2 regions of the Shewanella sp. SG41-3 genome follow, and region 2 is predicted to be linked to the other one. Evidence: predicted binding sites of a transcription regulator. Region 2 holds the regulator's gene; the other holds the start of a gene.

Region 1 (15,702 bases), on a different contig from region 2:
GTATGTTTTAAACCATTAGAGTAATGCCTAATAACCATATTGGCGCATTGGCGAGCGTGGTGTTTAGACTTTTGCTTAAAATTGGGAGATTTAATATTAACGCTAGTCATTCGAATACTGCTGTGACCCAGTATTTTTGAAATAGCTTTCGTTGTTTGTAACAAATCTAAATTAGCTTCACTATGGTGTGAAAAGCGATCATAACGTTGCTTTAGTACAGTCTTATAGATTTGAGGAATGCCATGAAGTCTTTTAGCCACAAAGCGAGCATTATCCATTTCAACTCTAGTCATTAGATTGCCCTCCATGTTGCTTTAGCCATTCATGCCCACGATGATTGAGTGAGCAACGTTGCCACTTTACGCCCGCAATGTAATGGGGACTCTCGACTAAGAAGCCTTGTAGCTTCAATTTACACAATGTTCGTTTTTGAAAATGACCCGTATATGAGTCATAACCGATCATCTTGCCTAGGTCGGGACATATCTCAATACAGACCTCGATGTGGTTATCTTGAGATAACCACTCAATGAATGTGACTTGTTCATTAGTAAAGGCGGCCATTACTTGCCTCCTTCACTATCTGAAGCCGTTACATTATGTAACGGGCTCACTTCTATACTGTCAGAATTGTCATCCATGGGCTTGTTAACAGGTACATGTTCCGTTAACGGGTACAAGCTCGATTCACAAGCTTCATTTTGCCGTAACAGGATAATGTACTCGTTAGGTTCACGAAGCTCTTTAAGCTCATTAACAGATCTTTTAAGAGTGCTATTTATATTTAATAGCGAGCAAATAATCATTCCCGCTAAAAAGCTATACAGTGTGTTCATATACCCTCCCGTTAACGAAGTTTTCAACATCGCTTTGGCGGTACATCACACGACGACCAACTTTGATAAAACAGAGAGGATAGCGGCCAGTACAACGCCACACAGAAAGAGTGCCACTTGTGACACCTAAAAACTCAGCAACCTGAGCAGGGGTAAGTAATAGATTATTCATGTTAACTCCTAATAATGTATATATTTCAGGAGTGAGAATAAAATTATTGGATTAGAGTGTATGTACAATCAAGCTGCTTAAAAATACATTAAGCTGCTTGACTGTATTTTCACACCTTTAGACTTTCTGTTTTTTAAATCGCTCAGTTGATCTAAACCAATTAATCACAGTTCTATGTCCATTAACTACACTATTGAAAATGAAGTCATGTTTTTTGCCAATTTCTACAATTTGAGGGTAAAGTGCCTCAGCAGCTTTAGTGTAAGAAGTGAATTCGTTAGTAGATAGAAAAAGTGCGATCGCTTCCTCCGATGTTGCCAAAGAACCTTGCTGAGTTTTTTTTCCGCCTTTCTTACCAGCTAGTTTATTCTGCTCAAGAACAGCAATATTCTTGATAATCTGCTCTCTCATTAGTATGGCGTGTGATTATTGATTGAGAATAAATGCTTTTATTAACATATCGGCAAAAATATCCGCTTGCTCATTTAGCCCACTCAATTGACAGACCAACATACCCTTAAACAATCTGAACAATTCATGCCTGTGTTCAGTTGAAGTTTTGCCTGTAAATCTAGCAATCAAAGTTTTAATTTGTGGTGTTACAAATGCTTCAGACTTAGGTGAACAAACTCTTAATGCTTCGCCGAACGATTGAGTAGCTTCTATCTCTTTAACTTTGCTCATAAGTGGACTTTCGCTATCGATGATACTTATAAATAGTTTTATCGCCATGCCCCAAACTTGACAGCGTGACTCATGCAATTCATCAAATATTGATAGTCCATGGGGAGTTTTGGCAAGTGCTTTGACTATAACTTCATCTGAATCCGTATCTGATATGGCTGTATAGTAGCTTTTTACACTGAGGACAAATCGAAATATTTGCTCTACATAAATGTCTAATTCTTTTTGTAAGTTGTCTTTATCGATATTTCCTATCAACGATTCGGGCATTAAATCGATAATGTTATCGATTAATGACTCTTTGTTCGCCAGTAAATTAATCTCTGAAACTTCCATTTAATGTTCACCGCATCATGCTATTTGACTTAAATGGAATTTAACGAAAAATAGGCTTTGAGTCCATGATTGGGTTCAAACTATCGAAAAGCGGAGTTTTGAAGAATGCTTAAAAAAAAATTCCAAAAAAGTGGTTTCCAGAGGCGGCACATAGGCGGCACAACTTTTGACGATTTTAGTAAGCGTTTGATTTTTAAGGTAAAAAGAGGTGTTATGGTCTCCCCACAGGGACTCGAACCCCGATCGGCCGCTTAGGAGGCGGCTGCTCTATCCTGTTGAGCTATAGAGAGACCCAGTGATTATACTGAGTTTATAATCGAATTAAACCTTTTAAATTTAATTGCTTAATTAACAACCAACTAGTTCTTAATCGCAATGTCATTCACTTGAATATTATAAGCACTGTCGATACCGTCAAAGATTGCCGTTGAACTGTCTTCGGTCACTTGTTCGATAACCACATTCGCCCGACTTTTAGTCGCGATAGCGCGCATAGAGTTGAATCTGTCGGGGATGTTTTTCTGTAGGACGATTTGGAACTTATCACCCATTTTAACGCCATTTTTACGGCCTAAATTGATGATAATGCGATCACCATCTCTTGCGACAATTTGGCCTAGTAATGGTCGGCAATTAAGTTGCTTATCTAACGACATAACGCTTTGTTGTAAAATATCACTGATCGCCTGGCCATAAGATGATCGCCAAAAGCGTTGATTAGCTGGTGACACTATTTCTTGTCGTTCAAATTCCCAAGGCGCTGATGTCGCAAATGATTCCGACCAGACCACTTCACCGCTAATGCCATGATAAAGGGTTAATTTAAGGATAAATTGCCTCAGTGGATCATCTTCTACAAAGCCCAAATAACTGCTTTGTACTGGTTCAGTTGAAATATCAATAATTTCGGGCTGCAGCAAATATTGGCTGTCGGTGAGTTCACCTAACCAACTGGGTATGCGGTTACCTCTAAAATTGACCAATTGATTGGTATTATCAATTTTCTCATCTGCATGTAGCCTGGCAAAACTGTAACGCGATTGCGCGTTAATCGCTTTGCCTAATTGTTCGGTAATGCGCTCTTCAAAGTGGGCTAATTGACCATAGCGTAATTGTTCGCGTTCTTGTAAATAAGCTTGAGGCAGCATAATCGCAGCTTTGAGTGATTGGCTTTTACATTGGGCATCGGGCTCTTGTTCGCTAAGCTCAAGCTGTAAAATGACAGTAATAGTATGCTCGCTGATCATTTCACTCATTAATTCAACATTATTGGCCGAGCCCATACGCTGCATTTGAAAAGTATCTTGAGTAAGCCGTCCTTGGTTAACTTGTTGTTCGCTAGAAAAGTTAACTCCCGCTTTTAAACTGGCATAATTTAATGCTTGGCTGATAGCGTCTTCGCGAGCTTTATCAATATCGCCATTAACAATTTTGGCTTTGCCAGTCACTTCAATTTGTTCAGCAAATGCAGACATTGTCACTAGCAAGCCACTTGCACATAATATGGCTATGACAGCAAGATGACTAAAGGGATTAGCTCGGTTAGTAGGGCTGTGTCGGATCAGCATACGATGTCCTAATGTCAAAAAAACGTCTATTTGGCTTAATAAAATGAATTAAGCTTACTCTATATTTTACAAAGCAAAAATTGTGCCTATAACCGCTTTAATAGTTTTTTTTAGATGTAGGGTAATTATAGTAAAGCTTCTAACGCATTTGCCGATATAAAGGAACGAATATTAGAGAGTAAAAAATTGACCTTAGTTACCGATAAATAAGGCGATAAAATGGCTCATTTATACCAAGACTTGCGGCATTTTTGTAAGAGGAATTATTATGATTAATAGGCTTGTTGTCCCAACGGTCATACTGGCGTCATTGACGTTAGTTGCATGCACCCAAACGCCTAATGCTGCCAATAATCTTGCCTTTAGTAATAACGGTAAATTTGTCAAAGTGGTCGATGAAGATCAGGTTTATCAGCACAAGTTAGCTTATGATATACAAGCTGTTGGAATATCGCCTAAGGGCCAGGTCAATGTGTGGGCAGAAAAGTTAGTCAACGAATTAGTATTGCAAAATGATGCCCTTCGCCCTGATGAACCACTGCTCATTTCTACGCCGGTAATGGCCAGCAATTTAAATACATCCAATGAGTTAGGCCTTCAATTACAGCAAGGATTGCTTGCTGCATTCCATGCCCATGAGTTTAATTTGGTTGATTTAAACGTCGCAACTAATTTACGTGCAACAGAGCAAGGTGAATTTATGTTGAGCCGAAACTGGGAGCTGTTGCGTTCCAATTTACCGGTAGCGCACGTTTTGGTATCAACCATGACCTTAACACCTGAAGGAATAGTCTTTAACGGCCGAATAGTGAATGTGACCAATAATAGAGTGGTTTCGGCGGTGCAATCATTTGTGGCGGCGTCGAGCTTATCGGGTTATTTACAACCGTCTGAAATGATTGAATCGCGTAATGGTTTACTGTATCGCCACGAAAATAAGGGCGACAGTCGTTATACCGTATTAGGAGATAAGCTATGAAGTCGTTAATGTTAATTGTGCTGGTACTGTTAACTGGCTGTGTAAGCAAGGATAAATATGTCCAGTGGGAAACCGAAGCTCCAGCCTCGTTCCCTACCCTAACCGCAATTGGTTATGCACCCTTAGCGACTCAGCCAAGCAAAGAACCATCGCATCGTATTTTAATGGCAATGCAAGCATCAAAAATTGCTGCATATCGTGAGTTAGCAGAGCAAGTGTATGGCCAAAAGATTACCGCAAACAGCGACGTGAGTGAGTGGTTATTAACTGACGACAACGTTAAGTCTAGCGTGAGTGGCATTATTCGCGGGGCTAAAGTGGTAAAAACCTACCCAGCAGGTGAGTTTTATGTCACTGAGTTAGCACTTGATTTTAAACAAGTATGGCAGTTATACGAACAACAAAATCGCCCTAAGCGGGTAAAAGAAGTGACTTACTTCTAGGGCCGATTCACATTAGCAGTTCAGACGATTTTATTAGATAAATGCTCAGTTGCTAGATTAACTTTTACAACAATGCCGCTGATATCAGCGGCATTTTTCATTGTATGGTTTACCACTAATCGTTAAAAGTTCAGTTTAAACACTAAACCGAATGCGGCTTGGTTTTCCATGTCTTCAGTGACATCGGGATAACTTAACTGCATTTCACCGCCAAAATAGTAACCAGCATAAGCGTTAAGGCTAACGTTAGTCGTTGCTTGCCAACCTGCGCGAGCAAAGCCTACCCATTCTTCAACTTCAATGGTTTTGTCATCGTCAGCAATTAAAAAACGCTCTGTTCGCATTGAGCTGCCCACGCCAAAATCCCAGTCACGATTATATTGATAACTTAACTCTAATCCTGCAGGGCCACTAAAACCAGCTTGGAACGGGTTAGCAAGTACCCACTTGTCGCTTATCTGCCAACGCACGGCTAAATAAGGCAAGGTGCGCACTTCTGAAATATCATTTAAATATGCCACACCGAAACCAAGCATATTACCCGAATCAAAGCGGTACATCCCCGAGGCGACGACACCATAACTTTGTGCATTTGAAGATGATGCCGTATCAGCATAGGCATACTGTAATTTGGGTGCGATGAGAAACATCCAATGATTATCTAAGCGATACGATAGTGATAAACCAGCACTGTACTGATGGATGGTTGACCAAGGTTGAGTATTGCTGTGTAACAGGCTGTTTTGGTTAATATCCCAGTCATAATCGAGATTATCGTAGCCTAAGTTTGCCCCTATAGACCACTGACGATTAAGTGGCATGTTTGCCGAAAAACTGGTTTTCCATGTATCTCGTTGTAACTGATTAGGGTTAGCACTCTCTGCGCCTACATTAGCGGTGCCCGTTGATGTACGAGCAACAGTGAGTGAAAACGGTGAACGTTCTGGTGCCGCTAAAGCATGCTGACTTAACAGCAGACCCGATACGCACAATAATGACCGTACAGATAAATTCAGTGACTTATTCTGTGCCGGAGAAGAAATTACCTTAGTGTTGTAAAGCGTCATACTAATCTGCTTCCCTTCAAATAATGAAATAAACTGAATATTACTTTGGCTTAATTGCTCAAGTAATACTGCTATATGGCCAATTAAGTTCAACTTGAGGTTGAGTTTATTTTACGCCCACTTTATGTGCTCGTAAAAACATGTCGGCGGTATCTTGCAGGTATTGTTGTCTGGTGACGATTAAATCTTCTATTTCTAAGCCTAACTCTAGGCGTAATTTTAGCTCACCAAACAACATTAAACACAATCTAACCGCACTTTCATGAGGGTTTTCAAAAAAGTATTCGTTGTGTTCATTGACTTTTGTTAGGTAGTTTCGAACCAATCCTAGTACATGCTTAGGGCCTGCATTATAAAACAATCTAGACACTTCTGGGTGAGTATCGGCTTGAGCAACACAGGTTTTAAACACTGTCATGGCTTCTTTGCTAACAATCATTTCGCCAAACTGCTGTGCAAATAACAAAATAACCTGTTGTGGTTGGCTGGCATCAATTAAGGCATCGTCAGTGAGTTGATGCACAACACATTTCGATTCAATCGCAGACACAAATAAATCGTCTTTAGAACCAAAATGGGAGTAAACAGTTTGTTTTGATACACCGGCATGCTTGGCCACTTCATCCATACTGGTATTAGGGAAACCATGATGACAAAAAAGATCAATCGCAGATTCGAGCACCTGAGCACGCTTTTGTTCACTGCGGCTGATGTGGATCTGCCCGCTGGGATTAAGGGCTGTGTGTTGTTTTGTCATATTGGTTCCATAAATTAGCTCATTAAGCAAATCAAGCCTCTGCATTGCTGATCAGCATTTAGCCTAATAGTAACCAAAAATAGACTGGACAGTCTAGTTTTATAAAATTAGACTATCGAGTCTAGTTAACATTAAAGTTACATTTTACGTTGTGCTGAAAACCTATGAGCTTATTGCCTTTCATGCCAACAGCGAAAAATAAATCAACATTGACACTATTAATTGCTTTGCAAGGAATAAACTTATGAACGCGTCAAAGACATTCACTGCCATCATTCGATACTGGGCGCTAAGTTTAAGCTTAATCGTTTTAAGCGGTTGTGGCTCTGAGGTAAAAGAACACTCGCATACAATTGACTATCAAGCGGTGTTATCACAAAGCTTAGTGTTAAATGACCATTACCAGCATATGCAAACCTATACAGGGACAATTCGCTCAGCCAATACCACAGGTATTGGCTTTGAGCTTGCGGGTAAGCTCAACAATATCTCAGTCGACAGTGGCGATACTGTGACTAAAGGTCAAACATTAGCCCTACTTGATATCGAGTTATTAACGGCCGAACAACAGCAACTGCAAGCCAGTTTATTACAAACCCAAGCGGACATCGATTTAGCCAAAAGCACCTTAGTTCGCACTCAAAAACTAAAACAACAAAATTATGTGTCTGAACAGCAGCTTGATGAAACCCAGCAACAAGTCATTAGCTTACAAGCGAATCAAAAGCGCATAGAAGCCAGCTTAAGTGCCACCCATTTAAAAATTGAAAAATCGACATTGTTAGCTCCATTCAATGGCACTATCAGTCAGCGGTTTCATAATGTCGGCGAAGTGATTGCGCTAGGCAGTCCGGTTTTTACCTTAGTGGGTAACAGTGAGCCTTTAGCTTATATTGGGGTACCGATTGATATTGCACAGCAGTTAGCCGCCGAGCAGATGGTAGATGTCCGTGTAGGTAAACAAACCTTTACCGCTAAAATTGCCGGTATTAGTGCCGAGGTCAATACCATTAGTCGCACGGTGCAGTTGCGTATTCATTTGCCCGACTCAGCCAGAGTAATCAATGGCGAAATAGCTTATTTGGCTTATCAACAAGATGTGCCTGCATCTGGTTACTGGGTGCCGATGTCGGCATTAACCGATGGCGTACGCGGGTTATGGAACGTGTTTGCCTTAGTTAAAGCTGAGCAAGGTTTTTATACCATTGAACGTCGCGATGTTGAAATTATCTATACCAATGAACAACAAGCCTATATTCAAGGCGCCATAAAACCAACCGATATCATTGTCTCTCAAGGCTTGCATAAGTTAGTGGTTAATCAAAAAGTCACCCTAGCTCAAGCTGAGAAAACGGGGGCATTATGATTAAAGCATTTTTAGAAAATGGCCGCCTAACCAGTTTATTTATTGCATTATTAATTGTTGCTGGCTTAGGAGCAATTTCAAGCTTACCGCGTACGGAAGACCCACATATTACGAACCGATTTTCATCGGTTATTACTCAATACCCAGGGGCATCAGCAGAACGCGTTGAAGCACTTGTGACCGAAGTACTCGAAAATCAACTTCGCCGTTTAGAAGAGTTGAAGCTAGTCCAGTCAACTTCCCGCCCGGGTATTTCGGTAATCCAGTTAGAATTAAAAGATACTGTTACCGATACTGCTCCAGTATGGTCACGGGCAAGAGATCTTATTGCCGACAGTAAATCACTGTTACCCGTTGCAGCACAAAACAGTGTATTAGATGATCAGCTAGGGTATGCCAATACCGCTATTTTAGGACTGGTTTGGGCCGATGACAGCCCAGTAAGAGTCGATATTCTTAATCGGTACGCCAAAGAATTACAAAGTCGCTTAAGATTACTCAGCGGTACTGACTTTGCAAAGTTGTATGGCGCACCTGAAGAAGAGATTTTAGTAGAATTAGATGGTAATAAAATCAGTCAACTGCATTTAACTCCCGCAGGTATCGCGGCAATTTTAAATAATGCCGACAGCAAAATTTCCGCCGGTGAAATTAATAACAACCAGTTTAGATCCTTAGTTGAGGTTTCTGGTGAATTAGACTCACAAAACCGTATCCGCCAAGTGCCGTTAAAAGTAGACGCTTACGGCCAAATTATTCGCTTAGGCGATGTGGCCAATATTAGCCGCCAAGCTAAAACGCCTGCATCGAGTATTGCTTTAATCGATAGTCAACAAGGCGTGTTAGTCTCTGCGCGCATGCTCAATAATAACCGCGTCGATGTATGGCAACAGCACGTGAGCAACGCCATTGACGAGTTTTCAGTAAACTTGCCTGCCAATATTAAGGTGCAATGGTTATTTGACCAACAAAGCTATACCAGCGATCGCTTAGGCGACTTGGTGATTAATCTGCTGCAAGGGTTTGTGATTATTTTACTGGTCTTAATGCTGACATTAGGCCTACGTAATGCAGTGATTGTAGCAATATCATTACCACTAACCGCACTGTTTACCCTCACCTGCATGAAATATACTGGACTACCGATCCATCAAATGTCGGTAACAGGGTTAGTGGTTGCGCTGGGTATTATGGTTGATAACGCAATTGTGATTGTTGATGCCATTGCGCAACGCCGTCAGCAAGGTATGAGCAAACTTGAAGCGGTATCTAAAACTCTGCACCACTTATGGCTGCCACTGGCGGGTTCAACCATTACCACCATGTTAGCTTTTGCACCAATTGTGTTAATGCCAGGCGCTGCGGGTGAGTTTGTTGGTGGTATCGCAATTTCGGTGATGTTTGCATTGCTGGGGTCATATATTATTTCGCATACCATTATCGCAGGCCTTGCTGGGCGCTTTAGCCGCAGTGAAAAACCAACGGCTTGGTATCAACAAGGTATGGCATTTCCCAAAATCAGCCAAGCATATACAGCCAGCCTTTACTTTGCGTTAACACGGCCAATACTGACGGCGATTGTTATCGGTATATTACCTATTGTCGGTTTTTTTGCCGCGGGAAAAATGACAGAACAATTTTTCCCTCCGTCTGACCGCGATATGTTCCAAATTGAAGTCTACTTAGCGCCGCATGTGAGTATTGAAAACACCCTAGAACAGGTAAAACTGATTGATAATAAACTGCAAAAAATTGAAGATATTGTGGCTGCGACTTGGGTTGTCGGTGGTAACACGCCCTCTTTCTATTACAATTTAACTCAACGGCAGCAAGGGGCAACTAACTATGCCCAAGCAATGATTAAAGTAACCGATTTTGCTGCGGCTAATCGATTAATTTTACAATTACAGAAAGAGTTTGATGTAGAGTTTCCACAAGCCCAAATCTTGGTTCGAAAACTGGAACAAGGCCCTCCTTTTAACGCTCCGGTAGAGTTGCGTATATACGGCCCCAATCTGGATACATTGAAAGCACTGGGTGAACAAGTGCGCGGGATTTTAGTTGCAACACCCGATGTGATCCATACTCGCGCAACACTAAGTTCTGGCGCGCCAAAAGTGTGGTTACAAGTTAATGAAGATGCCAGCTTAATGAGTGGGTTGAGCCTTAGCGATATTGCCAATCAAATTCAAATGGCAACTACCGGTATAATAGGTGGCAGCATTTTAGAGCAAACAGAATCACTGCCCATTCGCGTTCGTTTAGGCGACAACAGTCGCGAACAAGCCACACGCTTAGCCGAGATAAATCTGGTATCGCCTTCGGGTTCAGGTATACCGCTAGCGGCATTATCTTATAACGAAATCAATGTGAGTCGCGGCGCAATCCCCCGCAGAAATGGCGAACGCGTCAACACTATTGAAGCTTATATCACCAGTGGAGTACTGCCTGCACAAGTATTAAACGAGGTTAAGGATACCATTGCTAATTTGTCTATTCCGGCGGGATATCATCTTGAAATTGGCGGCGAAAGTGCAAAACGTAATGAGGCTGTGGGTAATTTATTGTCAAATGTAGTGTTAGTTGTCACCTTATTACTAGCCACTGTGGTGCTGTCATTTAACTCCTTTAGATTAACGGCAATCATTTTACTGAGTGCATTTCAATCGGCGGGTTTAGGTTTATTATCCGTGTATGTATTTGGCTATCCGTTTGGGTTTACCGTTATTATCGGCTTATTGGGATTAATGGGCTTAGCCATTAATGCTGCGATTGTTATTTTGGCTGAGTTAGAAGATATACCCGAGGCGCGCCATGGTAATATTGAGTTGATCATCAGTACTGTGAGCAGTTGTGGTCGTCATATCGGCTCCACCACCATCACGACTATAGGCGGCTTTTTACCGCTAATTATTGCAGGTGGTGGCTTTTGGCCGCCATTTGCCATAGCCATTGCTGGCGGTACGCTTTTGGCGACCATGTTGTCACTGATTTGGGTGCCTGTAATGTATACCTTGTTGATGAAACCTAAGGTCAACCTTATCAAGAAGCCAATTTCGATTTAATGTTCAATACAAAATAAAAATTTCGCCCTAAACTGGCAGTAAAAATCCGGTTTAGGGCAGTAAGCACAAAACTCAAACATAAATTAAACGGTTTTCTCTAACAAGAACCAATTGGTGTCGTCTTGGGGGAAATTAATGTCTCTGTGGTAAACAAAGCCATAATTAACCAAGGTTAAATCTGAATACTTGTCGAGCATTTCACCGGCCCAACATACTTTCTCGTCCAACCTTATAAGCCACATGACTTCACTAACCTGCACCGTGCAATTAGGTATAAATCGACAATTTGGTCAAATAAACAAGATAATAATTCAAGTCAACTTAATATATTATGGTTAGCTCTACCCTCTTAATACTTGCTGGTAGTGGCCTGAGCAAAAAGGCTGATGCTAATTTAGGCATTGTTAACATAAGCGTTATTGATTAACCTAAAAAAACAGTCTAAATTTAAAATTCCTAGTCGTATTATGCGATAAATGTCCCCATAGAACATGAATCTTCATTTGTTTCACACTTTTGGCTTCATATCAGACAATCTTTACATTTACGCGGTATATTAAATTGAGCGAACCATATCTATTTAGATTAATCATCACAATAATTATGAGAAAGAGCATATGAACTATAAAAACTGGCCTATTTCAAAACAAATAGGCTCTCTTGTCGTGTTGTCATCCGTTATTATTTTCACCGCTATGTCTTGTTTTTCATATCTAACCGCTTCCACTGTATTACATGATAAAGCGATCAAAGCTATACAATCACAAATGGACAGTAATACTCATTTACTTGAACTGGAATACGACAGTATGTTGTCTTCGGCGAAACGTAGCTCCGATATTCTTCGTACTTTATATCCAGGACAATTCTCGATAGAAAATAAATCCGTTGACGTGTTAGGCGTTAAGACTCCGGTTCTTTTACATGATAATGAACAAGTTAATAATGAAAATAATAATGTAGACCGCTTTTCGCAACTAACTGGCGGCGTAGCGACTATATTTGCTCGTGATAATGATGATTTTGTTCGAGTGTCAACATCACTGAAAAAAACGGATGGTAACCGTGCGCTAGGGACTTATCTAGGGGTTAATCACCCAGGCTATAAGCAATTAATTAGTGGTCAAAAATACGAAGGCTATGCCAAGCTTTTTGGCAAAGATTACATGACAATTTATAGCCCAGTAAAAGACAGCAGCGGCAAAGTTAATGCTATCCTTTTTATCGGTTATGACATTAGCCAATCAATTCTGCAAATCCAGAATGCACTTAAAACACTCACACTCGAAGAGTCAGGATCTTATGCCATTATCCGTAATTCTGATAAACAAGTTATTTCTCATCGCGATTTGAACACTGAAGCGCCTTTTACTGAATCATTGTTTAATGGTTTATCGCTTGAACAGGCACTCACAGATAAAGGCAGCTGGGTTTACACTTCATTATCGGATGAAGAGATGTATGCTTATTCAATAAAGATTGCAGGTTGGAATTGGACCATGGTTGGCTATGTGCCAACCAAAGAATTAAATAATGAAAGTTTAGCTATGCTAAAAATTAACGTGATTTTAGCATTGATAGGCATAGTTCTGATTGCTGTTTTACTGTTTATGGTGATCAATCGTGCGATGAAGCCATTAAAAAATCTACAGCAACAAATCGCTAAATTAGGTCAAGGCGATCTTTCACAAACATTCATGCAGTGCTCTGAAAGCAGTGGTAATGAAGTTGATCACATCACTATCAGTGTGACCCAAATGGCTGCGAGTTTGGCGAGTTTAATTGAATCATTAAAACAGTCGGTTATTAGCTTAGAAAACCAAGCAAATCAAAGCCAACAAACATCAAAGTTAAATGGTCATGAAGCAAAAGCACTGTTAAACCAAACAGAGCAAATTGCGACGGCTATCGAAGAGATGTCTTCTTCGATTAAAGACGTCGCCCAAAATGCTAGTCAAGGAGCACAGCAAGCGCAGGAAATTGATAGTGCATCAGCTCAAGGGCATGCTCAGTTAAGCCAAGAGGTCACCGCGCTGCAATCTTTAAGTGAGCAACTCATCCAAAGTCAAAAAAATATTGAAAGTGTCAGCAGTGAGAGCCAAGCTATTAGTAAAGTAACTGAAGTGATTAATGGCATTGCAGAACAAACTAACTTGCTAGCATTAAACGCTGCTATTGAAGCTGCTAGAGCAGGAGAACAAGGTCGTGGTTTTGCCGTTGTGGCTGATGAGGTGCGCTCTCTTGCGCAAAGAACGCAGCGTTCAATTAGTGAGATTAGCTCGACGATAGCTAAATTACAGCATCAAGTAAAATTTACCGCGACACAAATGGTCGAGTGCCAGCAGTTAGGAGCATCTTCAGCTGAACAAGCTAATATCGTCAATCTCCAACTCAGTCAGATTAATCAGAGTATCGGTGAAATGGCAATATTCTCATCCAGTATAGCCAGTGCAACTAATCAACAAAGCACAGTTGCAGATGAGGTGTCTCATAGCTTGCATACTATAGCGACGTTGGCACAAAATAGTGATGAACGGGCAACAAAAGCAGTTAGTGATGCAGAACAATTAACCGCACTTGCTGTCAGCATCAAGCAACAAATTGGAGTATTTAAAGTCGTGTAGTTGACTGGAATTGATAACAGGGATCAGAGCTCAGCAATTGGGTTCTGATCCAATAAAATACTCTTCAGGCCCATGATACCCGATTACCACGCGACTCAAATATCACTAATATTCAAGTACAGCACAGCGCGATTTATCTCTTCTGCAAGTCTCAATTATCACTATATTGAAAGCATTATTACTGTGGTGTCATCCCACTGTTATGATTGTTTTCAGTTATCGTTTTCAGTTATCTTTCTCAGCCTTCTGCATCAATCCCCCTCATCGGCGTCCTACATCGATTGGGCTCTATCTTTATAGACATCAACATAACGTAAAGTGACTTTATATTTGCTCGTTAAGGTTGGCTACAGTCTGAATGAATAACCAAGATAAGTTGGTAATTCGACTACTATCAAGCCTGTTTAGACGTGTGCTTTATTACCTACCAAACAAAAGCCAATAAAAAACCGCCTTGTTACCAAGACGGTTTTTCAATTACAGATGTCGCGATTAGTTGTCGCTGTTACGATCCATATTTTCAGTATTCTCAAGCCATAACGCATTGATAATACCGAATGAACACGCTAACAATACACCAAGAATCCAAGCAAAATACCACATAAATGTTGCTCCTTAATTTAATAAAGTGAGTTTTTATTGTTTTCAATAAACTCACGATTTAAGCGGCCAAACATCTTGTAATAAGTCCAAATGGTATAACTTAGGACAGTCGGTACGAAGATGATAGCGGCAACGGTCATTACTTTAAGTGACATTTGGCTAGCAGTAGCATCCCACATAGTTAAGCTCACATTAGGCTCTAATGATGAAGGCATAACAAATGGGAACATAGCAGCACCACACGTTAAAATCACCCCCGCAACAGCAAGCGAGCTGAAAAAGAATGCAAAACCACTACGATTCAAACGACTGGCTAATACCACTAGTACTGGCATTAACAAACCTAATACAGGAAATAGCATAGTCAAAGGATATTTATCGTAGTTTATCAACCAACCACCGGCTTCAACCGCTACCGTTTTAGTGGTTGGATTTGATGCTCCAGCGACGTCAAGAGCTGAAGTGATCACATAACCATCAATACCATTGACCAACCAAAAGCCTGCTGCACCAAACAGAACCACTAATAGACTGCCACAAATTTGTGATGTCTTAGCACTGCGCACACGAAGCTCGCCGTCCGTCTTCATTTGTAACCATGTAGACCCTTGCATTATCACCATAGTGACACTCACAAGACCAGCTAATAACCCAAACGGATTTAATAAACCGAATAGACCGCCATGGTAGGTAGCACGTAAATATTCATCAAAGTTAAACGGTACACCTTGGAGTAAGTTACCAAATGCAACACCAATGATTAATGGTGGTACGAAACAGCCGACAAATAATGCCTTGTCCCATGTTTTGCGCCATTTTGGATCTTCAATTTTAGAGCGGTAATCAAAGCCAACAGGACGCAAAAAGAGTGCGAACAACACCAGCATCATTGCCACATAAAAACCAGAAAACGCCACTGCGTATACCATAGGCCAAGCTGCAAATAATGCACCACCAGCAGTGATTAACCAAACTTGGTTACCATCCCAGTGCGGAGCAATTGTGTTGATCATGATACGGCGATCGGTATCGTCTTTACCTATAATAGGTAACAATATCCCCACGCCCAGATCAAAGCCATCTGTCACGGTGAAACCAATCAATAATACACCGATTAACGCCCACCAAATAAATCTTAATACTTCGTAATCAAACATAATCAGGTCCTCAGATTAAGCATCTTGGGTTTCGAAATGGTAACG
Region 2 (15,702 bases):
TTGGGCTTGGACAAACTGTAACGTCAGGAATAGTCAGCGCACTCGGCCGCAGTGGTTTAGGCATTGAAATGCTAGAAAACTTTATCCAAACTGATGCCGCGATAAATAGTGGTAACTCTGGCGGTGCATTAGTTAACTTAAAAGGTGAACTCATCGGTATTAATACTGCGATTGTCGCCCCAAATGGCGGTAACGTTGGTATTGGTTTCGCTATCCCAGCCAATATGGTTAACAACCTTGTTGAACAGATTATTGAGCATGGTGAAGTACGACGCGGCGTATTAGGGGTATCAGGTCGCGATCTTGATAATGAACTTGCCAAAGCGTTTGGTTTAGATACCCAGCACGGCGGTTTCGTTAATGAAGTGATGCCAAAAAGTGCTGCTGATAAAGCAGGATTAAAAGCGGGTGATATTATTGTCAGCCTCAATGGGCGGAGTATTAAAACCTTCCAGGAATTACGCGCAAAAGTAGCCACTATGGGTGCTGGTGCCGAGGTTGAATTCGGAATTATTCGTGATGGCGATACGAAGAAGATTAAAGCAACACTAGGTGAAGCAGACAAAGTTGAGGCTGAAGCCGGTAGCGTACATCCTATGTTACAAGGCGCGACACTTGAGGACAGTAAAAAAGGTATTGAGATCACTGATATTGCTCAAGGTTCACCTGCAGCAATGAGTGGCTTAGTCAAAGGTGACTTAATTGTGGGGCTTAATCGCAGTAAAGTGACCAGCCTTAAAGCATTAAAAGAAATGCTAAAAGACAATAAAAACTCTGTGGCACTGAAGATATTACGTGACAATAACTTACTCTATCTTGTTTTACGCTAATACAGTTGACGCTAACATAGTTGGCACTTAATTTACCTCATCACAGCTATAAGAATCATCAGGTTATAGTCTGTGATACCCGTTCAAGAATGAAGCATCGGCCAACTTTTGGTCGGTGCTTATTTATTTGAGCTATGTTAATATAACAGCCATTTTTTTTAACAATTATTCAAGCCATGAACCTAAAAGACACTTGCATCTATATAACTAAAGCTGTGGTATTTGGTCTAATTATGGCTGCTGTTTTTTTAGCCATAACAGCGTTAATGCAAAATTCCTCATTCAACAATAGCCTCACAAATGTCAGCAATAGTGGCTCAGAATTATCTTTCGCTAAAGCCGTTCGTCGAGCCGCACCTGCAGTAGCCAATATTTATAGTCTTAGCATTGATCAACGTAATCCGCTCAATTCAAGCTCACTTCAAGGCCTTGGCTCTGGCGTGATAATGAGTAAAGAAGGCTATGTGCTCACAAATTATCATGTGATAAAAAAAGCCGATGAGATTGTTATTGCGCTACAAGATGGGCGTAAATTTACTGCTGAAGTAGTTGGTTCTGATCAAGAGACAGATTTAGCAGTACTTAAAATTGAAGGCGATAATTTACCTATAGTACCGATTAATCTCGATAAACTAGCCCAAGTAGGCGATGTGGTGCTAGCCATTGGTAATCCATACAATATTGGCCAAACAATTACTCAGGGTATTATTAGTGCAACAGGACGTAATGGCTTAAGTTCTGGTTACCTCGACTTTTTGCAAACAGACGCAGCCATTAATGCTGGTAACTCAGGCGGAGCATTAATCGATACCGGCGGCGAATTAATCGGTATCAATACCGCGGCATTCCAAGTGGGTAATGATAGTGGCGGCAATGGGATTAGTTTTGCTATCCCCATTAAGTTAGCCCACAGCATTATGGATAAATTGATTAAACATGGCCGAGTTATCCGTGGTGCTTTAGGTATTTCAGGTGAACCACTTAATCCGGTAATGGCACAGATACTCAACCTACCCGATTTAAAAGGTGTGTTAGTGACGGGTATCGATCCTGACGGACCAGCAGCTCGTGCGCGCTTAACACCAAGAGATGTCATTACCCAATATAATGATGAAGATGTCCCGGGAGTTGAAATGTTGATGGACAGAATTGCAGAGACCCCTCCAGGAACTAAAGTCAACATGACCATTATACGTGAGGGTAAGCGTCAAATACTGCCAGTCATTATTGCAGAAAAAGCCACAGCGCCTGAGTAATACCTATTACTAATTAAATCAACGTTATAAAAAAGCCATTCATTTGAATGGCTTTTTTATGAGGTATTTTCTGCTGAGAGCGGTTAAACCTAAGAGTTCTTCACGCGAACAACTTCAGCACCTAAACCTTGAAACTTGGCTTCAATATGCTCGTAACCACGGTCAAGGTGATATATACGATCGACTGTAGTTAAGCCATCAGCCATTAAGCCTGCAATCACTAAGCTAGCAGAGGCGCGTAAATCTGTCGCCATCACTTGGGCACCGTTTAAACGCTCAGTACCATGGATGATACAAGTATTACCTTCTTGCTCTATGTCTGCGCCCATGCGGCTTAATTCAGGAACGTGCATGAAGCGATTCTCAAAGATAGTCTCAGTAACACGACCTGTGCCTTGAGCAAGTGCATTCAACACACAAAATTGCGCTTGCATATCGGTTGGAAACGCAGGATAAGGTGCGGTTTTAATATTAACAGACTTTGGACGTTGGCCGTTCATGTCAAGCTCAATCCAATCTTCGCCAGTTGTGATCTCAGCACCTGCATCTTCAAGCTTAGATAATACCGCTTCTAAGGTTTTAGGATCGGCTGATACACAACGAATCTTACCGCGAGTGACGGCTGCGGCAACCAAGAATGAACCGGTTTCGATACGATCTGGCATGACGCGGTATTCACAACCCGATAGACGTTCCACACCTTCAATCGTTAACGTGGCAGAACCAACACCAGTGATTTTTGCTCCCATGGCAATTAAGCAATGAGCTAAGTCAGTCACTTCAGGTTCACGGGCCGCATTTTCAATGACTGTCGTGCCATCAGCTAATGCTGCAGCCATCAGTAAATTTTCTGTTGCACCGACACTGACCATATCCATAAAGATATGAGCGCCTTTTAAACGGCCATCAACACGCGCTTTAATGTAGCCTTCCTTGACTTCAATTTTGGCACCCATTAACTCTAAGCCATGTAAATGCAGGTTCACCGGACGAGCACCAATGGCACAACCGCCAGGTAAAGAAACATCTGCAGTACCATAACGGGCAAGCAGTGGGCCTAAAATAAGAATCGATGCACGCATTGTTTTGACTAAATCATAAGGCGCGCAATATTCATTTAAGTTAGAGGTAGAAATACGAATGCGGCTACCGCCGAGGTCTTCAACTTCGGCACCTAAACAACGTAATAATTCACAACTGGTGATCACGTCGCGTAAGTTGGGAACATTTGAGACAATAAAATCTGTTTCGGCTAATACGCCAGCCATTAAAATGGGGAGTGCCGCATTTTTTGCACCAGAGATCACGACTTCACCAGCTAAAGGCTTGCTGGCTTTAATAGTTAATTTATCCACTGTGAATCTCTGTTGTTACATATTGAAAAGTTTTTCACGCTTCCACTGAGTCGGCGTAAAAGTTTTAATTGTTAACGCATGCAATTCACCACTGGCAATCTGCTCAGCTAAAGGACTGTAAATTGCTTGTTGTTGTTTTACCCGGCTCATACCATCAAAACACTCACCTACTGCGACGACTTTGTAGTGACTGCCATCAGAGGTAACGTGCGCTTCAGTGAGCGATAACGCCTCGGTTAAAATTTGTTCTATAACATTGCATTCCATGGAATCAATTACCTTTACTATTCGTTTCTATTTTTGGCTGAAAAAAGCATCTAAATCATAAAGCTCAATCATTTTTTTGAGCTGTTCACTTGGATTAACCAACTGATGTATCACACTTGTTTCTTGGCTACTTGTCGCATGTAGTTTGATTAACGCTAATAACAGTGCAACACCCGCACTGTCGACGTATTCTAATGCTGATAAGTCTACCACTTGAGTTGATGCAGTAAACAATTCATGGCGTTTTGGCCACAATTGTTTTACTTCATCTTGGGTTAAGCGACCGCTGACGATGCAACGTTGATCTTGTTGATTAAAGGTAATCACGCAGCTGCAGCTTCTTTTGCTGGTTGGCGATCAATAGTCTGTTGGGTTTTATCATTCAGCATGGTAATCACCGCTTCAATACCTTGCTGGCGGATTAAATTAGAGATTTCAGACTGTTTAGAAGCCAATAAACTCACACCTTCTGCCACTAAATCGAACGCTTTCCACGTATCGTCTTTTAAACGACGCGCTTTAAATTGAATTTTAATCGGTGGACGACCTTGCTCAAGGATTTGAACATTCACTTCTACTATTTTTTCATTGCTGAAATCACTCGGCGGGTCAAAAGCCACTTTTTGATCAGTATATTCGGTTAATGCTTGTGCATAGGTTGCCACTAAATAACCTTCAAAGGCATCCACAAAACGATTACGTTGATCGACGGTCGTATCACTTAAATACTGCCCCATCACTTTATAAGCAGCATATTTATAATCGACGTAAGGCATAAGCTCTTCACGAACAATAACTTTTAAATGACTTAAATCATCATTAATTAAAGCTTTATCTGCTTTAAAGCGATCAAAAGTCATATTGGCGACTTGTTTGATCATCTCATAAGGATCACGGGTATTGACCTCATCATTAGCAGCCATTGCACCTTGGCTGATAACCGCACTGCCTATTAGGCATAGCGCCATAACATGATTAAAAAATGTTTTCATAATTGGGATCCTATTTATCTTTAGATGACATGCTATATAAAAGCTGACCAATTAAATCTTCTAAAATCAATGCACCACGTGTGTCATGTACTTTATCGCCATCGGCAAGCATCGAAATATCATCGTCCATAAACCCAGGCGTTAAACCAATAAATTGCTCGCCAAGGAGTCCTGAAGTCAAAATAGCTAAGCTGCTTGTTTCCGGAAATTGATCAAAGCGCTTATCCATTGTTAATGTCACTATTGGCACCAACTTATGGGTATCGAGAGTAATATTGGTTACACGACCAACCACCACACCACCCACTTTTACTGGCGAACGTACTTTTAAGCCGCCAATATTATTAAATTCAGCGACCAAGTTATAAGTCTGATCATTGGACTTGACTTGAACATTAGCAACATTGAATACTAAGATGCAAAAAGCCAACAAACCTGACAATAAAAACACGCCTACCAATAACTCTATTTTCCGTGTCAACATACTATTAAACCACTTAAATTAATCTAAACAATGAAAAAATCTTAATTTCCAAACATGATTGCCGTAAGCAAAAAGTCCAGCGCTAGAACAGCTAAGCTTGCCTGCACAACCGTTGAAGTTGTCGCACGGCTGATACCTTCTGGATTAGGTTGGACTTCATAACCTCTGTACAAGGCAATCCATGTCACCACCACACCAAAAATAGTACTTTTAATCAAACAATTAACTATGTCTTGTCGCCATTCAACCGATGCTTGAAGAATAGACCAAAATGCACCACTATCAATGCCTTTCCATTCTACCCCGACTAAATGGCCACCAAAAATACCGACTAAACTAAACATTAACGCGAGCAATGGCATGCTGATGACGCCTGCCCAAAAACGCGGTGCAATGATTTGTCTTAACGGATCTATCGCCATCATTTCTAGACTCGACAACTGCTCAGTCGATTTCATTAAGCCAATTTCAGCCGTTAAAGCAGAACCTGCTCGGCCAGCAAATAATAACGCGGCAACCACTGGCCCGAGTTCACGTAATAAGCTTAGTGCCACCATAGGCCCTAAACTTTCCTCAGTACCAAACCCAACAAGAATATTGTATCCCTGTAGCGCTAATACCATGCCAATGAACAAGCCAGACACTAAAATGATCACCATGGAACGGACACCAAGCACATAAACTTGTCTAACCAGAAGTGGCATGCCTTTTTTAAAATTAGGCACACGTACAATCGCGCGCCATAACATAATGCCCGCTCGGCCATAGCCCAACACTATTTGCAGTGCATATTTGCCGATATCGGCAATATAATCAGTTGCGCCCACGAAGTAGCTCCTCTTGATAATCCTCTGCAGGATAATGGAATGGCACTGGGCCATCTGGCGCGCCTTGAATAAACTGAACTAGTTGTGGATTATCAGATTGACGTAATTGCTCTGGTGTACCATGAGCAATGACTTTTTTGTCTGCAATCACATAAACATAATCTGCTATACCCAATACTTCATCAACATCGTGAGACACAACCACCGAAGTGAGTTTTAATGAGTCCGACAACTCACGAATAAGTTTAACTAACATACCCATGGAAATGGGGTCTTGTCCTGCAAATGGCTCATCATACATCACCATTTCAGGTTCAAGTGCAATCGCCCGAGCTAATGCGGCTCTTCGCTGCATGCCACCAGATAACTCGTTTGGCATCATATATGCTGCGCCGCGAAGACCGACAGCTTGCAGCTTCATCAATACAATTGAACGGATAACATCTTCTGGAAGTCCAGAATGTTCTCTCAAGGCAAAGGCCACATTATCGAATACGTTAAGATCGGTAAATAATGCACCACTTTGAAATAGCATGCTCATGCGCTTTCGCAGTTGAAAAAGATCCTTACGCTTAAGCTGATGTATATCATGACCATCGAACAATACTTGCCCGCTATCGGGAATTAGCTGCCCACCAATTAATTTTAATAGGGTCGTTTTACCAATACCACTAGGCCCCATGATTGCTGTTACTTTACCTTTGGGGATCGACAAAGAAATATCTTCATAGATAACGCGCGAACCATGACTAAAGGCCAAATGGTTAACTTCGACCAAAGGTTTATTATTCGATTTACTCATATCAGACATTGGCGTTGAGGAGATAACAGCCTTCCTTGCATTAAGTTTAAGCGCAAATTGTACTGTAATTGTCGATTAAGCGACAACTATATCCATATAAGCACATATGATTGTCAGTACAATTACTGGGCAATGCTTTCAATTTGATACAAATCCAGCGAAAATGCTCGTCAATTAATTACCACTATCGGAATCACATGCTAGTTAATATCCTAATGTTAGTCGTCGGCCTTGCAGTTTTAGTCTGGAGTGCGGATAGATTTGTTTATGGCGCTGCCGCATTTGCGCGTAATTTAGGCTTACCTCCCATGTTAATTGGACTCACTATTGTTGCGATGGGGAGTTCTGCTCCTGAAATGTTTGTTGCTGCCACAGCCTCAATGGATGGCATGCGTGACACCGCGATTGGTAACGTCCTAGGTTCTAACATAGCTAACATTACCTTAATTTTAGGATTAACCGCATTACTGGGTGCGATTAGCGTAGGCTCACAAACCTTAAAACGTGAAATACCTATTATGCTCGCAGCTACTGTATTTGCAGGCTTTACCTTGCATGATAATGTATTAACACGAGTAGAAGGTATCATGCTGCTTGTAACCCTTTTAGGGTTAATGGGATATTTTATTTGGCAAGCAACTCATGATAAAACCACCGACAGCTTAGATACTGAAATGGACTCTGAGATCCCTAAAGATGTACCAACCTTTCATGCTATCATTTGGCTTACAGTCGGTATTATATTACTCCCGCTATCAGCTGGTTGGATGGTCGATGGTGCCGTGGGTATTGCAAAGTTTTATGGTTTGTCCGATCTTGTCATCGGTTTAACCATTATTGCTGTAGGGACAAGCCTACCAGAATTAGCAGCCTGCATTGCTGGCGTGTTAAAAAAAGAACACGATCTTGTCATTGGTAATATCGTTGGATCGAACTTATTTAATATTCTTGCTGTGTTGGCATTGCCAGGGTTAATTTCCCCCGGGGAAATCGATACATCGGCCAGCGGCAGAGACTTCTACATGGTATTAGGCACCAGTGCAGCATTAGCCGTTTTAGTATTATCCAGTGGCGCTAAGCAACAACTGACTCGTTGGCATGGCACACTATTATTAATCACCTTTATTGCGTACCAAGTGATTGTATTTCAATCTCACTAGATTGGGGCATGAAGGTAAAGTATTCAGCTAAAAGAGAGAACCGTATGGTAAATCAAACTCAATTTCGTCAGTGGGGCCGTAAAGTCATTGATATTGAAAAGGCTGCCCTAGATAATTTATATCAATATGTAGACTCAGTTGAGTTTGGTCAAGCATGTGAGCTCATCTTGCAGTGCAAAGGCAAAGTGATTGTTATGGGCATGGGGAAATCGGGGCATATTGGTAATAAAATATCCGCGACCTTTGCCAGCACTGGTACACCGGCATTTTTTGTTCATCCAGGTGAAGCAAGTCATGGTGATTTAGGCGCATTGGCTAAAAACGATATTGTGCTTGCCATTTCTAATTCAGGTGAATCGAGTGAAATACTGACATTAATGCCAGTAATACAGCGAATGGGCGTACCGGTTATCGCAGTAACAGGTAAACCAGACTCTAATATGGCGCGTTTATCTAAAATCCATTTGTGCATTGAAGTACAAGAAGAAGCATGCCCGTTAGGGTTGGCACCAACCTCGAGTACCACAGCAACTTTAGCAATGGGTGATGCATTAGCCATTGCCTTATTGCAAGCCAAAGGTTTTACTCGAGATGATTTTGCTTTGTCACACCCTGGTGGATCTCTGGGGCGAAAATTATTATTAAAAGTCGATGATGTTATGCATAAAGGCGATGATTTACCCATAGTGCATAATGATATTTGTATTACTGAAACGCTGTATGAAATATCCAAAAAAGGCCTTGGTATGACAGCTGTTGTCGACAGCGAAACAACACTGGTTGGTATTTTTACTGATGGCGATTTGCGCCGAGTTATCGACGCCGAAGTCAACCTTCGCACCACTCCGATAGCTCAGGTAATGACCCAGAACTGTGTCACCTGCCCTAGCGGCATTCTAGCGGCACAAGCACTGCAAATTATGGATGAGAAAAGTATTAACGGACTGATTGTAGTCAATGAAAAACATCAACCGATCGGAGCATTAAACATGCTCGATATGGTTAAAGCGGGAGTCATTTAATCATGTCAGAATCAACCACCAGCCACCAAGGATTTTACGGCCCTATCAGCAATGATATTTGGCAACGCGCTCAAAAAATCAAACTGTTAATCTGTGATGTCGATGGGGTATTTTCAGATGGTCGAATTTATCTCAGCAACGCTGGCGAAGAACTCAAAGCGTTTCATACTCGCGATGGTTATGGTGTTCGATCTATCCTGACAAGCGGAATGCACGTTGCTGTCATTACTGGCCGCAAATCAAAGATTGTCGAAACTCGCATGACCGCATTAGGTATTAAACATATTTATCAAGGTATTGATAACAAGTTTGAGCCATTTGAACAACTCCTATCACTGTATAATGTCAGCGCAGACGAAGTCGCTTATATTGGCGATGATATGGTAGATCTCCCAGTTATGAAAGCAGTTGGTCTTGCCGTGTGTGTCGGTGACGGGCACCCATTTGTTAAGCAACATTGCCATATGACCACCTCTCTTAATGGTGGCCATGGCGCGTTACGAGAACTCACTGATTTACTGCTTTTAAGCCAAGATAAATTTGCCAGTGCTCATGGTATGAGTATATGAATAGAATCACTCTAGGTATTGTGGCTTTTTTTGGACTTGCTTTTTTCCTCTACTGGCAAGCGCAAATAAAACGCAGTGAAATGGATGCTGTGAAAGTTCGTGGTATTGAACGTCCCGACTTTGTAGCGGATAACCTACGCACCACAGAATTTAATAAACTCGGTTTAATTGCTAGTCGAGTCAGTGCCGAACACATGGAGCATTACGCCTCAAGTGACATTACTCACTTTACTAAACCTGTTTACCTCATTTACCCTGAAAACGGCCAAGCGCAATGGCAATTAAGCGCAGATAGAGGCCAATTGAATAAAAATACCAGCCAAGTCATATTAGAAAATAATGTTATTATTGATGCCATTAATATAGAAGAACCCCTGCAGTCACTCAGTACCCAAGCTGTTTCGGTGGATTTAACCACTATGATCGGCACCTCACAAGAGATGGTGTACATCAAAGGTAAAGGGTTTATTATTCAAGGTTTAGGTCTACATGCCGACTTGAATTCGCAAAAATTATCGCTACTCAGCCAGGTAGAAGGAACATATGAGCCACATTAATCGCCTCAACACTCACGCCAATGTTATGTTATTTGGCAGCATATTTTGCCTGCTGAGTTTACCTACCATAGCGAAACAAGGTGATCTTCAACAAGAGTTGAAAATTGCCTCAGTAAGCCAGTCTGCTGACATTAAAAATAATCAAATTGTTTTTAATGGTCCTGTTACCGTTACCCAAGGCACTATTAACATTAATGCTGATGAGTTACGGGCGTTTACTCCCGAAAACAGCACCAGTAAAAAACTCATCGCTATAGGCAACCCTGCAACGTTTTCACAAGAGTTAGACGACGGTCAAATTGGCACCGCCAGTGCCAACGAAATAAGCTATGATCTTGCTACCACTACACTGACATTGACAGGTAATGCCAAACTGGATCAATCTGGTAGCCAAGTAACCGGTAACCGTATTAAGTACAACATTAACGCTCAAGAGCTGATTGCTGAAAGTACTGGTACAGGGAAAGATCGCGTTATTACTATTATTCAACCTGAGAATTTCCAAGACGAGACTGCACCAAAGCAAAAGCTCCCTGAAATTCCTGTTAAAAAGCAGATCAAACCATGACCCAAATAACCCTAACGGCTGAAAATTTAGCTAAAAGCTATAAAACTCGTCAGGTTGTTAAAGATGTGAGTTTAACCGTTAAAACAGGCCAAATTGTTGGTCTTTTAGGCCCCAATGGTGCAGGTAAAACAACCACGTTTTATATGGTTGTCGGCTTAGTGCAAAGCGATAAAGGTCGGATCTTAATTGATGATGACGACTTAACCGCCGACCCAATGCATCTTAGAGCTCGCAAAGGGATTGGTTACTTGCCGCAAGAAGCCAGTATTTTTCGCAAACTGACCGTATACGACAATATTATGGCCGTATTGCAGACTCGCAAAGAACTCACTACCGACCAACGGATTGAGCAAGTAGAGCATTTATTAGAAGAATTCCATATCACCCATATTCGCGACAGCCAAGGCATGTCGTTGTCTGGTGGGGAACGTCGTCGAGTAGAGATAGCGCGCGCGCTGGCCGCTAATCCTAAATTTATTTTGCTCGATGAGCCTTTTGCGGGGGTTGACCCTATTTCTGTCATCGACATAAAAAAAATCATTCAACAGCTTAAAAACCGCGGCTTAGGGGTATTAATTACCGATCATAACGTACGTGAAACCTTAGACGTCTGTGAGCGCGCTTATATTGTCAGCCAGGGCAATTTAATTGCCGAAGGCACACCTGATGAGATATTGAGTAATCAACAAGTTCGGGCTGTGTACTTAGGTGAACAATTCAAGCTATAGTTACTTTACTGGCCTTTTAGTCTATCTAACTCATTTCATTGAACGATATCTAAATAGCGTTAAATGTCATTGATGTATGTGACAATCGATTACAGTTTTCGAGATTGTCATTTTTATGGAAATCATCTAGGGATAAGCGGTAAATGAAAGCGTCACTCCAACTCAAAATGGGTCAACACTTAACCATGACCCCTCAATTACAGCAAGCGATCCGCTTACTGCAATTATCGTCATTGGAGCTACAGCAAGAAATCCAACAAGCATTGGACTCAAACCCATTGCTTGAAATAGAAGATGAGTTTTCTCAAGCAAAAGACTCAGTAAAAGAAAGTCGCGACCAATCGGACACCGACTTTAGTGACAACAGCGTGGTCAATATAGAAAAAGACACCTCAACAGTCGACACAGCAGAATCCATGACCAAAGAAACCATGGACGATTTAGCTATGGATACCACATGGGATGAAGTGTACACCGCCTCTCCAATGTCAGGTTCAGGCAGCGCTAGCATGCGCGATGATGATATGCCATTCCAAGGTGAAACGACTGAAGGCTTATATGAACATTTAGAGTGGCAAAAAAATCTCACGCCATTTTCTGACACTGATCGAGCGATTGCTACCGCGATTATTGATGCCATTGATGAACGCGGCTATTTAACCCAAAGCACTGAAGATATTCTCGAAGCCATGGGTGATGAAAGTGTTGAACTAGATGAAGTTGAAGCGGTATTAAAACGTATTCAACACTTTGATCCCGTTGGTGTTGCCGCACGAGATTTAAGCGAATGTTTATTCATTCAATTAGCCCAATATGCCGACACAACCCCACATATAGACAATGCCCGTCTGCTCATTAAAGACTATTTAGATTTAATTGCTGGGCGCGATTTTAGATTATTGATGCGCAAAACCAAGCTCAAAGAAAACGAGTTGCGTGACGCAATCACCTTAATCCAGTCACTTAACCCTCGCCCGGGCTTGTTAGTCACCGCTATTGATGACGAATATGTTATTCCTGATGTAACCGTACTAAAGAAGAATGGCCGTTGGGTTGTAGAGTTAAACCCAGACAATATGCCTAAAATTGGCGTTAATCAACAATATGCAGCCATGGCTAGAAGCAGTAAAAACTCTGCCGATAGCCAATTTATTCGCGGTCATTTACAAGAAGCTAAATGGTTCATCAAGAGTATCGAAAGCCGCAATGAGACCTTATTGAAAGTCGCCAATTGTATTGTGCAATTTCAGCAAGGTTTCTTTGAATATGGTGAAGAAGCCATGAAACCTATGGTGCTCAATGATATTGCTGAAGCAGTAGAAATGCATGAATCAACTATTTCACGGGTTACCACTCAAAAATATATGCACACACCACGTGGGCTATTTGAATTAAAGTACTTTTTCTCTAGCCATGTCAGCACCGACGATGGCGGAGAATGCTCATCTACCGCTATTCGTGCTTTTATCAAAAAACTGGTTGCAGCAGAAAACCAGCAAAAGCCATTAAGTGACAGCAAAATGGCCCAACTGCTGGCAGATCAGGGGATCAACGTTGCGCGTCGTACGATTGCAAAATACCGCGAAGCGATGCTCATTCCGCCCTCAAACCAACGTAAGAGTTTATAACCTACAAGGCAACGGAGGATTTTTATGCTTATCAATATGACAGGTAGAAATATCGACATTACCGAATCTTTACGTGAATACGTTCAAGGTAAATTTTCAAAGCTTGAACGACACTTCGATCAGATCAATAATGTACACGTTGTGCTCAATGTAGAAAAATTACAACAAAAAGCAGAAGCTAAAATCAACCTTAATGGTGCAGAGATTTTTGCCATGTCAGAAAGCACTGATATGTATGCTGCAATAGACGCCCTGATCGATAAACTCGACCGTCAGGTAATTAAACACAAAGAGAAGTATACAAAACACTAACGATGGAACTTTGTACCATTCTGCAGCCGGAATGCACTACCTGTGCCACACCGGGCAGTAAGAAAAAAGTACTGGAACTCATCAGCAATTTAGTCGCTGCCCAGTACCCACCCCTATCTTCGCAAGAGGTTTTTGAAAGCCTATTAGCGAGAGAGAAAATGGGTAGCACAGGTATAGGAAATGGCATTGCGATACCTCATGGTAGATTAACGACCATAGAACATCCGATCGCAATATTTATTAAATGTGAAGAAGCCATTGCCTTTGATGCAATCGATAAACAGCCCGTGGATATTTTATTTGCTTTGTTAGTACCTGCAGATCAGTGCCAACAGCATTTAAGCACGCTATCAAGCGTGGCTCAAAAATTAAGCGATAAGCAAATATTGAAACAGCTTCGTAAAACTCACGACTCAACAGAACTTTATCGGGTTATTACTGCATGAAACTTGTCATAGTATCGGGACGTTCAGGCTCAGGAAAATCTGTTGCTCTAAGAGTATTAGAAGATCTAGGGTATTATTGTGTTGATAATTTGCCTTTACCACTGATTGGCATATTACTGGCTCAGCTCAAAGGTAATAATGATCTAGTGGCAATTAGTGTTGATGTACGCAACATTGCCGAGCAAGGTAAAGTCCTTCAAGATCAACTTGCCTTACTTGAACATGACACTGAAATTATTAGCTTCTTTTTGAATTCTAATGATAAAGTGCTACTCAAACGCTATAGCGAAACGCGTCGATTACACCCGTTATCTAAAAATCATATTTCACTGCAAGAAGCGATCATATTAGAAGGCCGTTTACTTGAGCCTATCGCAAAAATTGTTGATCATTATATTGACACCTCTGCCCTGAATATTTACGAATTAAGCGACCAAGTCAGGCAAATCTTGTTAGGTAGTGTCGATAAAGAGTTAGTGATTAACTTTGAGTCTTTTGGCTTTAAACACGGTATGCCAACAGAAGCTGACTTTATGTTTGATGTGCGCTTTTTACCTAATCCGCACTGGGAAATAGCACTACGACCACTCACAGGTTTAGACGAACCGGTACAAGAGTTTTTAGGTCGGCAACCTCTAGTGAATAAGTTTATCTGGCAAATTGAAAACTTATTTGAAACCTGGATGCCGCATTTAGAACGTAATAATCGCAGCTATCTGACTATCGCCATTGGTTGCACCGGTGGCCAGCATCGCTCGGTATATATAGCTGATCAATTAGCAAAAAGGTTTAGACATGGCAGTAAACATACAGTTAATGCTCGCCACAGAGAATTAAATTTAACTGATACTGACAGCTAACTGAGCATAGGATCGCGCCAATGATCAAACTTGAACGCCAAGTAACCATTTCAAATAAATTGGGGTTACATGCTCGAGCTGCAACAAAACTTGCTGTTTTAGCGGGTGATTTTGATGCCAGTATCACGTTAACTCAAGGTGATAAAAACGCCAGTGCAGCTAGTGTACTTGGGTTATTAATGCTTGAAAGTGGCATAGGTAAAATGATCACTGTAACAGCCCAAGGCCCAGATGCTGAAGTGGCATTAAATGCCGTATGTGATCTGATTAATGCTAAATTTGATGAGTCTTGCTAAATTGTTTAGTGATACTTTCACTAATTACTGATCGTTAAGCCATCATCACTTATTTATTTCCATCTTTAAATGAAGTCGTCATACTAACCAAACTGCCACGATATTGCTGTTCGAAGGTTAACGATCAGTTCCTCGATAATATTAGCCTTTATATTGAAACGCGCGGCGGATCCCCAGCTGATTAAGTATTCATTCTCTTAAGAGAGATTAGCGTTGTAGCCAATTTCAATCACGGTTCTCGCTTGACCAAACACCGATGTAATCGGACGTTAATTTTTGTGTAAAGCAACATCAGCAGTTCAGACTTTCGTTCGGCGCAAGTCACTCAACGATTTTATTGCTGCATTTCATTTCTTGCCCGCAGATAACAATTCTTGCATCAATATGCCAAACAGAGAAACTGAAACTGCCCAAAATCATTACATACAGAATCATATTTGTATGACAAATAGGAAGTTGATATATGGGTAAAGAGTACCTAGATAATGAAATAACAGAACAACGACTCAATCAACTCGCTCAAGCGTTAGACAGTGGATTGTTTGTTCATGCTCGCAATATGTTACATGCAATGTCACCCAACGATGTCGCCCTCATTCTCGAATCATCACCACCAAAAAATCGACAAGTCTTATGGCAATTAATTGATCAACAATATGCGGGTGAGATCCTGGATGAATTAGGTGAAGAACTGAAAGATTCGCTCATCAGCAGCATGACACCAGAGAAACTCGCCCAGGCCA

What was found. The regulator sigma-54, encoded in region 2, starts transcription at its own class of promoters, with help from an activator protein. The targets are predictions, from matches to a motif close to GTTGGCACGNNNNTNGNNT.
Region 1: the regulator sigma-54 is predicted to act here: its motif matches at 3,668-3,686, upstream of H5164_RS19070 (flagellar assembly protein FlgT).

What each region holds. Positions count from the first base shown of each region.
Region 1 covers NZ_JACJFJ010000014.1:2,051-17,752, reverse strand. Annotated here, with positions in the region: gene H5164_RS19105 (replication endonuclease) at 1-293, opposite strand, end outside; gene H5164_RS19100 (hypothetical protein) at 286-564, opposite strand; gene H5164_RS19095 (hypothetical protein) at 564-836, opposite strand; gene H5164_RS19090 (helix-turn-helix domain-containing protein) at 820-1,008, opposite strand; gene H5164_RS19085 (hypothetical protein) at 1,126-1,419, opposite strand; gene H5164_RS19080 (hypothetical protein) at 1,435-2,028, opposite strand; tRNA gene H5164_RS19075 (tRNA-Arg) at 2,243-2,318, opposite strand; gene H5164_RS19070 (flagellar assembly protein FlgT) at 2,388-3,596, opposite strand; gene H5164_RS19065 (FlgO family outer membrane protein) at 3,865-4,575, shown strand; gene H5164_RS19060 (LPP20 family lipoprotein) at 4,572-5,018, shown strand; gene H5164_RS19055 (DUF6268 family outer membrane beta-barrel protein) at 5,141-6,085, opposite strand; gene H5164_RS19050 (TetR/AcrR family transcriptional regulator) at 6,192-6,842, opposite strand; gene H5164_RS19045 (efflux RND transporter periplasmic adaptor subunit) at 7,087-8,208, shown strand; gene H5164_RS19040 (efflux RND transporter permease subunit) at 8,205-11,273, shown strand; gene H5164_RS19035 (hypothetical protein) at 11,357-11,500, opposite strand; gene H5164_RS19030 (methyl-accepting chemotaxis protein) at 11,891-13,897, shown strand; gene cydX (cytochrome bd-I oxidase subunit CydX) at 14,390-14,500, opposite strand; gene cydB (cytochrome d ubiquinol oxidase subunit II) at 14,518-15,657, opposite strand; gene H5164_RS19015 (cytochrome ubiquinol oxidase subunit I) at 15,673-15,702, opposite strand, start outside.
Region 2 covers NZ_JACJFJ010000003.1:201,106-216,807, forward strand. Annotated here, with positions in the region: gene degQ (Do family serine endopeptidase DegQ) at 1-830, shown strand, start outside; gene degS (outer membrane-stress sensor serine endopeptidase DegS) at 1,007-2,086, shown strand; gene murA (UDP-N-acetylglucosamine 1-carboxyvinyltransferase) at 2,176-3,441, opposite strand; gene H5164_RS06925 (BolA family protein) at 3,457-3,708, opposite strand; gene H5164_RS06930 (lipid asymmetry maintenance protein MlaB) at 3,736-4,035, opposite strand; gene H5164_RS06935 (phospholipid-binding protein MlaC) at 4,032-4,676, opposite strand; gene mlaD (outer membrane lipid asymmetry maintenance protein MlaD) at 4,711-5,184, opposite strand; gene mlaE (lipid asymmetry maintenance ABC transporter permease subunit MlaE) at 5,226-6,011, opposite strand; gene H5164_RS06950 (ATP-binding cassette domain-containing protein) at 5,998-6,822, opposite strand; gene H5164_RS06955 (calcium/sodium antiporter) at 7,011-7,973, shown strand; gene H5164_RS06960 (KpsF/GutQ family sugar-phosphate isomerase) at 8,018-8,995, shown strand; gene kdsC (3-deoxy-manno-octulosonate-8-phosphatase KdsC) at 8,998-9,564, shown strand; gene lptC (LPS export ABC transporter periplasmic protein LptC) at 9,561-10,121, shown strand; gene lptA (lipopolysaccharide transport periplasmic protein LptA) at 10,108-10,689, shown strand; gene lptB (LPS export ABC transporter ATP-binding protein) at 10,686-11,417, shown strand; gene H5164_RS06985 (RNA polymerase factor sigma-54) at 11,561-13,045, shown strand; gene hpf (ribosome hibernation promoting factor) at 13,070-13,357, shown strand; gene ptsN (PTS IIA-like nitrogen regulatory protein PtsN) at 13,360-13,803, shown strand; gene rapZ (RNase adapter RapZ) at 13,800-14,663, shown strand; gene H5164_RS07005 (HPr family phosphocarrier protein) at 14,684-14,959, shown strand; gene mgtE (magnesium transporter) at 15,423-15,702, shown strand, end outside.